DNA from 3 places in the Micromonospora sp. NPDC002575 genome. Region 2 is predicted to be linked to each of the others. Evidence: predicted binding sites of a transcription regulator. Region 2 holds the regulator's gene; each other region holds the start of a gene.
What was found. The regulator HrcA, encoded in region 2, represses chaperone genes, less so after heat shock. The targets are predictions, from matches to a motif close to GGTTNGCACNCTCNNNNNGAGNGTGCNAACC.
Positions count from the first base shown of each region.

Region 1 (3,271 bases), on a different contig from region 2:
TCAGCAGCGGCTTGTTGTTCTGGAGGACCTTCTCCAGCAGCGGCAGCAGCTCCTCGATCCCCGAGATCTTCTGCGTGGTGATCAGGATGTACGGGTCCTCCAGGACCGACTCCTGCCCCTCCACGTCGGTGACGAAGTTGGGGGAGATGAAGCCCTTGTCGAACTGGAGGCCCTCGGTCACGTTGAGCTCGGTGGTGAGCGCCGAGCCCTCCTCGACGGTGATGACGCCGTCGCGGCCGACCCGCTCCATCGCCTCGGCGATCAGGGCGCCGATGGTGGCGTCCTGCGCGGAGATCGTCGCGACGTGCGCGATCGACTCCTTGTCGGCGACCTCGACGGCCCGGTCGAGCAGGGCCTCGGAGACCTTCGTCGCCGCCGCGTCGATGCCGCGCTTGAGGCCGGACGGGTTGGCGCCGGCGGCCACGTTGCGCAGGCCCTCGCGGACCATGGCCTGGGCCAGCACTGTCGCGGTGGTGGTCCCGTCGCCGGCGACGTCGTTGGTCTTGGTCGCCACCTCCTTGACCAACTGCGCGCCGAGGTTCTCGTACGGGTTGGTGAGCTCGATCTCCTTGGCGATGGTCACGCCGTCGTTGGTGATCGTGGGCGCACCGAATTTCTTGTCCAGGACGACGTTGCGCCCGCGCGGGCCGAGAGTGACCTTGACCGCGTCCGCGAGGGCGTTGACACCGTGCTCCAGCAGGTGCCGGGCGTCGTCCGAGAAGCTCAGGATCTTCGCCATCTGTATCCCTTCGAAGCGTCACTGCCCCGGCCCGGCGAGCCGGACCGGGGCAGTGACGCGGATCGGTTGCTTACTTCTCGATGACCGCGAGGACGTCGCGGGCGGAGAGCACCAGGTACTCCTCGCCGGCGTACTTGACCTCGGTGCCGCCGTACTTCGAGTAGAGGACGGTGTCGCCGACCTTGACGTCGATCGGCACGCGGTTGCCCTTGTCGTCGATCCGGCCCGGGCCGACAGCGAGGACGGTGCCCTCCTGCGGCTTCTCCTTGGCGGTGTCGGGGATCACGATGCCCGACGCCGTGGTGGTCTCAGCCTCGTTCGCCTGGACCACGATGCGGTCCTCGAGCGGCTTGATCGCAACCTTGGTCGCGGTAGTCACGGGCATACCCTCCTGGGGTACTGGTTTCGTTGCCGGACGGCGGGGCCGACCAGCGTCAATCTGCCACATGCCACCGGGCGGGGCCGTCGTCGCGGGTGCCGGTCCGCCTGGCGTCACCCCCGGGCGCGGGGCCCGGAAGCTGGCACCCTCGATGGGAGAGTGCTAATCGCAGGTTAGGCCGTGGCTAGCACTCCGTCAAGGAGAGTGCCAACGCGTCGCCCGTCGTGTCGCCACAGTTCCGCCGCCCGTCACCGCGACACGCCGCCGCCACCAGGCCCCGGACCCCGCCAGCCGCCGACACCACCACCGCCGTGGGTCGGCCGCCGCCGTGGCCCGACAATGGGCGCGTGGATCTCGACCAGCTCGCCGCCCTGCGTACCCCCGAGGGGTCGGCCGCGCTCGCCGCGGCGACCGAGGTGGCCGGCGGCGACCCGCTGGCCGCGGCGGCTGCGCTCCGCTCGGCCGGGGTGCCCGCCGGGCTGGCCGCCGCCGCGCTGACCCAGGCCGAGCTGCGCCGCCGGGCCGTCGGCAAGTTCGGGCCGGCGGCGGCCGGCATGTTCCTCACCCGCGCGGGCCTGGAGCAGGCGACCCGGGGGGTGGTCGCGGCCCGGCGGGCCGACCGGCTGCGCGCCGCCGGGGTGCGCACCCTGGCCGACCTGGGCTGCGGCCTCGGGGCCGACGCGCTCGCCGCCGCCCGCGCCGGCATCCGGGTGTACGGGGTGGAGGCCGACCCGGTGACCGCCGCGATGGCCGCCGCGAACGCCGAGGCAGCCGGGCTGGCCGAGGAGTTCACGGTGGAGTGCGGCGACGCGACGGCGTTCGACGTGTCCTCCGTCGACGCGGCGTTCTGCGACCCGGCGCGGCGCAGGGCCGGCACGGGCCGGCGGATCTTCGACCCGAACGCCTACTCGCCGCCGTGGGACTTCGTCACGGCGCTGGCCGAGCGGGTGCCGCACACGGTGGTGAAGGTGGCCCCGGGGCTCGACCACGCGCTGATCCCGGCGGGCGCGGAGGCGGAGTGGGTCAGCGTCGGCGGCGACCTGGTCGAGGCGGCCCTGTGGTGCGGCGGCCTCGCCGAGGTCCCCCGCCGCGCGACTGTGGTGAAGGAAGGGCCCCCTGTTAACGCTTTTTGTATAGGAGGGGCCCCCTGCAATCACACCCACCCCGCCTGCCACCAGCTCACCGGGTCCGGCACGGACGAGGCCGCCGTCGGTCCCGTCCGGCGGTACGTCCACGACCCCGACCCGGCCGTCGTCCGCGCGCACCTCGTCGCGGAGCTGGCCGCCGAGCTGGACGCCACGCTCGCCGACCCGACCATCGCCTACCTGTACGCCGACGCACCCGCCGCGACGCCGTTCGCCCGCTGCCTGGAGGTCACCGACGTGCTGCCGTTCTCGCTGAAGCGGCTGCGCGCCCTGCTGCGGGAGCGCGGGGTGGGCCGGGTCGAGATCCTCAAGCGCGGCTCGGCGCTGGAGCCGGAGCGGCTGCGGCGCGACCTGCGGCTGGCCGGCCCGGAGGCGGCGAGCCTGGTGCTGACCCGGGTGGCCGGCGCGCCGACGGTGCTGGTCTGCCGCCCGGTGGCGTATCCGCTGGATCGGCGGGCCGCGGCCGGCTAGCTTGTCGGCATGGCGGGACAGGGGACTCCGGCGACGGCGCTGCTGACGAAGCGGAAGGTCCCGCACAGCACCCACCCGTACGACGTGTCGCCGGACGCGCCCCACTACGGCGCGCTCGTCGCGGCGGCCCTGGGCGTGCCGCCGGAGCGGGTGTTCAAGTCCCTCGTCACCGAGGTCGACGGCGCGCTCGCGGTGGCGGTGGTGCCGGTGACCGGCGAGCTGGACCTCAAGGCGCTCGCCGCCGCGCTCGGCGGCAAGCGGGCGACGATGGCCGACCGCGCGGTCGCGGAGCGGGCCACCGGGTACGTGCGCGGCGGGATCAGCCCGCTCGGCCAACGCAAGCGCCTGCCCACGGTGCTGGACGCCTCCGCGCTGGCCCACGACACGGTGTACGTCTCGGCGGGCCGGCGCGGTCTCCAGCTCCAGCTCGCCCCGGCCGACCTGGTCGCCCTCACCGACGCCACCACCGCCCCCATCGCCGCCGCCTGACCCGGGCCTCCCCCGATCACCGCGCCGGGGCGCGGTCCTTCGGTCTGC
Region 1 is NZ_JBIARA010000001.1:189,290-192,560, forward strand. It holds gene groL (chaperonin GroEL) at 1-739, opposite strand, end outside; gene groES (co-chaperone GroES) at 810-1,124, opposite strand; gene ACFYWL_RS00860 (methyltransferase domain-containing protein) at 1,466-2,734, shown strand; gene ybaK (Cys-tRNA(Pro) deacylase) at 2,744-3,223, shown strand.
Region 1: a site for HrcA is predicted at 1,256-1,286, ahead of groES (co-chaperone GroES). Genes of this name have one in related genera too.

Region 2 (3,271 bases):
CGAAGTGGGCGACCAGGACCCAGGTCTTGTCCTCGTTGTTGGCGTAGCCGCCGGAGGGCGCGCCGTACGCGCCGCCCGTCGGATATCCGCCACCGGGCGGGGGGAAGCCGCCACCGGGTGGCGGGTAGCCGGCCGACGGCGGCTGGTCACCGGTGGGCGGCGGATAGCCACCGGGCGGGGGATAGCCGCCGGCCCCGGGTGCCCCGGACAGTGGTGCGGTGGGGGGCTCGTGCCCCGGCGAGCCGTACGGTGCCGACGGGTTCGGCTCCGGCGGGTAGCCGCCGGGGTCGCCCGATCCGGGAGGGCGAGGTGGTTCAGTCATGCACGTCACGGTAGGGGTTGCGGGCAAGCGGGCACCAGAGCGACACCGGCCCAGCGTGGCGGATGTCCGGTCAGGGTGCGCAGGTGGCGGCCCGCCCCGGGCGGCGGCGGGCCGGCCGGCCCGCGCCCGTCGGGGCGCCCGCGCGGCGCTGGCCGCACCCGTGGTCCGTCGTTGATCTTACCCATCGCGGGGCAGTCGACGTAGACTGGCACTCGTTACAGTCGAGTGCCAGGCGTCGACGCACCGGCGGAGCGCCGACCTGCGGTGCCGCCGCGCCGCCGGGCCCGACGTGCGACAGGAGGTGGCAGGGTGGGTCTGGACGACCGCAAGCTCGCCGTGCTCCGCGCGATCGTCGAGGACTACGTCGCCACCCAGGAGCCGGTCGGCAGCAAGGCGCTGGTCGAGCGGCACCAGCTCGGCGTCTCCCCGGCGACGGTGCGCAACGACATGGCGGTGCTGGAGGAGGAGGGATACATCCGGCAGCCGCACACCAGCGCCGGCCGGGTCCCCACCGACCGGGGCTACCGCCTCTTCGTCGACCGGCTGTCCCGGGTCAAGCCGCTCAGCCCGGCCGAGCGGCGGGCGATCGAGCGCTTCCTGGTCGGCGCGGTCGACCTCGACGACGTGGTGCACCGCACGGTGCGGCTGCTGGCGCAGCTCACCCGGCAGGTCGCCGTGGTGCAATATCCCTCGCTGGCCCGCTCCTCGGTGCGGCACCTGGAGCTGGTGCCGATCTCCACCACCCGGCTGATGCTGGTGATGATCGCCGACACCGGCCGGGTCGAGCAGCGGCTGGTCGAGCTGCCCGCGCCGGTCAGCGCCGACGACGTCACCGACCTGCGCCGGCTGGTCAACGAGAAGCTCGTCGGCAGCCGGCTGTCGGAGACCCCGCCGCTGGTGCAGGCGCTGGTCGAGGAGTCGAGCCCGCACCTGCGCGGCACCATGACCACGCTCTCCACGGTGCTGCTGGAGACGCTGGTCGAGCGGCACGAGGAGCGCATCGCGCTCGCCGGCACCGCCAACCTGACCCGGGGCGGCCTGCTCGACTTCCAAGGGTCCCTGCGGCCCATCCTGGAGGCGCTGGAGGAGGAGGTGGTGATGCTCAAGCTGATCGGCGAGGCCGAGTCGACCACCACCCGCGTGCTGATCGGCGACGAGAACGAGATCGACAACCTGCGGGCCGCCTCGGTGGTCAGCACCGGCTACGGCCCGGGGGCGACCGCGCTCGGCGGACTGGGCGTGGTCGGCCCCACCCGGATGGACTACCCCGGCACCATCGCCACGGTGCGGGCCGTGGCACGCTACGTGGGCGAGCTGCTGGCCCAGAACTGACCAGTCAGGGCCGACGGCCGGCTCCGGCCGACGACCGGCGCAACGCGACAAGAACATGAGGACACGGGACGCAGTGGCCAGGGACTACTACGGCATCCTCGGCGTGAGCCGGGAGGCCTCCGACGACGAGATCAAGCGCGCCTACCGCAAGCTGGCGCGGCAGTTCCACCCGGACGTCAATCCGGACCCGGAGGCACAGGAGAAGTTCAAGGACATCAACGCCGCATACGAGGTCCTCTCGGACGACCGGAAACGGCAGCTCGTCGACCTCGGCGGCGACCCCCTCGCCCCCGGTGGCGGTGGCATGGGCGGCCCGGGCGGGCCCGGCGGGGCCGGCCCGTTCGTCGGCTTCCAGGACATCATGGACGCCTTCTTCGGCGGCGCGGCCGGCGGCTCCCGGGGCCCGCGCCCGCGCACCCGGCCCGGCGCGGACGCGATCCTGCGCCTGGAGCTGGACCTGCACGAGACGGCGTTCGGCGTCGAGGCCCCGATCACCGTCGACACGGCGGTGCTCTGCACCACCTGCTCCGGGGCGGGCACGGCGGCCGGCACCCACCTGGCCACCTGCGAGGCGTGCGGCGGCCGGGGCGAGGTCCAGTCGGTGCAGCGCACCTTCCTCGGCCAGGTGGTCTCCGCCCGGCCGTGCACGGTCTGCCAGGGTTACGGCACCACCATCCCGCACCCCTGCCCGACCTGCACCGGCGACGGGCGGGTGCGCACCCGCCGCTCGCTGACCGTCAAGATCCCCGCCGGGGTCGAGGACGGCATGCGCATCCGGCTCGCCCAGCAGGGCGAGGTTGGCCCGGGCGGCGGCACCGCCGGCGACCTCTACGTCGAGATCCACGAGCGCCCGCACGACGTCTACTCCCGCAAGGGCGACGACCTGCACTGCCGGGTCACCGTCCCGATGACCGCCGCCGCGCTCGGCACCCGGCTGACCATCAAGACCCTCGACAGCGAGGAGACGGTCGACGTCAAGGCCGGCACCCAGCCGGGCAGCACCCTGCGGCTGCGCGCCCGGGGCGTGCCGCACCTGCGCGGCACCGGCCGGGGCGACCTCTACGTCCACCTCGACGTGCGGACCCCGACCAAGCTCGACGCCGACCAGGAGAAGATGCTGCGCGACTTCGCCAAGACCCGGGGCGAGGAGGTCGCCGAGCTGAGCAAGCAGGGCGGCTTCTTCTCCCGGATGCGCGACGCCTTCAACGGGCACGCCTGAGGTGTCGGCGCCGCTGTTCCTGGTCGACGCGCTGCCCACCGGCGACACGCTGACCCTCGGCGGCCCGGAGGGGCACCACGCGGCCACCGTCCAGCGGCTGCGCGCCGGCGAGGAGCTGCTGCTGGCCGACGGCCGGGGCGGCACGGCCGCCGCCGTGGTCACCGCCGTCGGCCGGGGCGCCCTCGACCTGCGGGTCACCGCCCGGGGGCACGTCGACGCGCCCGTCCCCCGGCTCGTCGTGGCGCAGGGCATCGCCAAGGGCGACCGGGGCGAGCTGGCCGTGCAGGCGATGACCGAGGTCGGGGTCGACGAGATCGTGCCCTGGGCGGCGTCCCGCTCGGTGGCGCAGTGGCGCGGCGACCGGGGCGTACGGGCCCGGGAGAAGTGGGCGGCGACCG
Region 2 is NZ_JBIARA010000024.1:60,282-63,552, forward strand. It holds gene ACFYWL_RS27270 (DUF4870 domain-containing protein) at 1-322, opposite strand, end outside; gene hrcA (heat-inducible transcriptional repressor HrcA) at 632-1,654, shown strand; gene dnaJ (molecular chaperone DnaJ) at 1,728-2,873, shown strand; gene ACFYWL_RS27285 (16S rRNA (uracil(1498)-N(3))-methyltransferase) at 2,875-3,271, shown strand, end outside.

Region 3 (3,271 bases), on a different contig from region 2:
GAAGAGCGCCGCGATCGACGAGGCGTTCTGCAGCGCCGACCGGGTCACCTTGGCCGGGTCGATGATGCCCGCGGCCAGCAGGTCCACGTACTCGCCGCTGGCGGCGTTGAGGCCGTGGCCGGCGTCCAGGTTGCGGACGCGCTCTACGACGACGCCACCCTCCAGGCCGGCGTTGACGGCGATCTGCCGCAGCGGGGCGTCCAGCGCGATCTTGACGATCTGCGCACCGGTCGCCTCGTCGCCGGTCAGGTCCAGCTTGTCGAAGGCGGTCTTGCCGGCCTGCACCAGCGCGACGCCACCACCCGGGACGATGCCCTCCTCGACGGCGGCCTTCGCGTTGCGGACGGCGTCCTCGATGCGGTGCTTGCGCTCCTTCAGCTCGACCTCGGTGGCCGCGCCGACCTTGATCACCGCAACACCGCCGGCCAGCTTGGCCAGGCGCTCCTGCAGCTTCTCGCGGTCGTAGTCGGAGTCGCTCTTGTCGATCTCGGCCCGGATCTGGTTGACCCGGCCCTGGATCTGCTCGGCGTCGCCGGCACCGTCGACGATGGTGGTCTCGTCCTTGGTCACCACGACCTTGCGGGCGCGGCCCAGCATGTCGAGGCCGGCGGCCTCCAGCTTGAGGCCGAGCTCCTCGCTGATGACCTGGCCACCGGTGAGGATGGCGATGTCGGTCAGCATGGCCTTGCGGCGGTCGCCGAAGCCGGGAGCCTTGACGGCCGCGGACTTGAAGACGCCCTTCACCTTGTTGACCACCAGGGTCGGCAGGGCCTCGCCCTCCACGTCCTCGGCGATGATCAGCAGCGGCTTGCCCGACTGCATGACCTTCTCCAGGATCGGGAGCAGGTCCTTCACCGACGAGATCTTGCTGTTGGCGATCAGGATGTAAGGCTCGTCGAAGACGGCCTCCATGCGCTCCGGGTCGGTCATGAAGTACGCGGAGATGTAGCCCTTGTCGAAGCGCATGCCCTCGGTGAGCTCGAGCTCCAGGCCGAAGGTGTTGCTCTCCTCGACGGTGATGACGCCTTCCTTGCCGACCTTGTCCATCGCCTCGGCGATGATCTCGCCGACGGTGCTGTCACCGGCGGAGATGGAGGCGGTGGAGGCGATCTGCTCCTTGGTCTCGACGTCCTTGGCGAGCTTGGACAGCTCCTCCGAGACGCTGGCCACGGCGGCCTCGATGCCCCGCTTCAGGGCCATCGGGTTGGCGCCGGCGGCCACGTTGCGCAGGCCCTCGCGGACCAGGGCCTGGGCCAGGACGGTCGCCGTCGTCGTGCCGTCACCGGCCACGTCGTCGGTCTTCTTGGCGACCTCCTTGACCAGCTCGGCGCCGATCTTCTCGTACGGGTCCTCGAGCTCGATCTCCTTGGCGATGCTCACACCATCGTTGGTGATGGTGGGGGCGCCCCACTTCTTCTCGAGCACCACGTTGCGGCCCTTCGGGCCGAGGGTCACCTTCACGGCGTCGGCGAGCTGGTTCATGCCCCGCTCGAGGCCGCGGCGAGCCTCTTCGTCGAACGCGATCATCTTGGCCATACGGCGTTGTCCTCCTGGACACTCACGGGCCACCCGAGTGTGTGTCCCGGATGGGCCGCCTGGTGTACGCACCTTGGGACGTCGCCACCTGGCGACGACGACGTCTCCTCGGCCGGGCCGGATAGCCCGCGACGACCGGCCATGTGCCACCCGACGGATTTCCGCCGCGCGGCCGTGGCCCCACCGTCCCGACCATTGGCACTCACCCAAGGCGAGTGCCAATGACTTGTTTAGCACTCTGCCCTGCCGAGTGCAAGCACGATGCGCCGGACGGGCCGGGTCCACGCCGTCTGACCAGCGCGGCCCGGCGCACCGGTTCAGCCGATTTCACCCGCCAGCCGGGCGGCGGTAACCGGTCCCTCGTAGGCCCGCTGCTCGGCGTAGGTGACGACCAGGCCGATCAGGTACACCAGGGCGGCCGGGACCGCGACCAGGGCGGCGCCCACGGCGTACGTGACGTTCCAGACGTCCAGCGAGGCGGCGTCGGCCGGGTCGGCGAAGAGGACGGCCGCGAACTGGATCGGGGCCACGACCATGGACGCGAGGGAGGCGGCGAGCCCGACCAACGCGATCCGCCCGAGCACGGGCCCGAGGCGGGCGTGGAACATCTGCCGGGCCCGGCCGAGCGGCGCGCCCCGCTCGAAGATCAGCACCGGGCCGAACAGGCTCAGCGCGGCCATCACGTACAGGCCGGGCAGGTAGCACAGCAGGAAGCCGACCAGCATCAGCAGGCCGTAGACCAGCGTCCAGCCCCACAGGGCCGGGGCCCGGCGCAGGCCGTACGCCAGGACGTCGCCCACCGACGCCGGCTCGCCCGCGGCCTGCCGGGCCACGGCCCGGGTGCCGGCGGCCCAGCCGACCGCCTGGACGAACCCGAGCAGGCAGCCCAGGCCGATCATCGCGGCGAAGAAGACGCCCAGGTCACCGAGGTAGCCGTCCGGCAGCGGCGGCGGCGGCTCGCCGGGCGCGGTGGGCTCCAGCGGCGGCAGCGGGTACAGCGGCACCGTCACCAGCAGCAGCACGAGCGTCGGCAGGGCGTGGGTGAGGGCCAAGACCGGCACGAGCAGCCGCCAGCTGCGGCGCAGCGCGCCGGAGCACCGGGAGAACCACCCGCTGAGCCCTTCGCCGGGCAGGGTGACCAGCGGGTCCGCCGGGTCGTATCCGGGCGGCGGCCACGGCACGGCGTAGCCCGGCGGATACGGGTAGCCCGGCGGATACGGGTGGCCCGGCGGATACGGGTAGCCCGGCGGATACGGGTGGCCCGGCGGCCACGGCACGGGGTAACCCGGCGGCAGCGCCGGGCCGGGGTGGGGCTGCTGGCCCGGATAGACCGGAAGCCCGGCGTAGGTGCCACCGCCGGCCGCCTGCTGCGGGTACGCCCACCCGACGCCCGCGGCCGGCTGCTCGGGCGCGGCCCCTGGCTCGGGCGCGGCCCCTAGCTCGGGTGTCGCCCCGGGCTCGGGCCCGGTGGGGTGCCGGGCGGGTGGGGGACCGGCCGCAGCCGGGCCCTCGGGCACCGGGTGGGATCGATCGGGTGGGGGCGGCTGGGACATGAGCCCTCCTCAGCGGCGAGGCCGGAACGGCTCACGATCTTCCCTGCCCCGGCCCGCCCCCACCACCCCGGCCCGCCTCCACCGCCCGGGGCGGCGCGCTCCGCCCACCACCGGTGGTCCGCCCGCCCACGGACCCCACCGGCCGGGCGGTCAGGCGACGACGCGCACGCGCTCGGCCTGCG
Region 3 is NZ_JBIARA010000001.1:515,012-518,282, forward strand. It holds gene groL (chaperonin GroEL) at 1-1,536, opposite strand, end outside; gene ACFYWL_RS02365 (hypothetical protein) at 1,854-3,089, opposite strand; gene ACFYWL_RS02370 (cold-shock protein) at 3,240-3,271, opposite strand, start outside.
Region 3: a site for HrcA is predicted at 1,730-1,760, ahead of groL (chaperonin GroEL). Genes of this name have one in related genera too.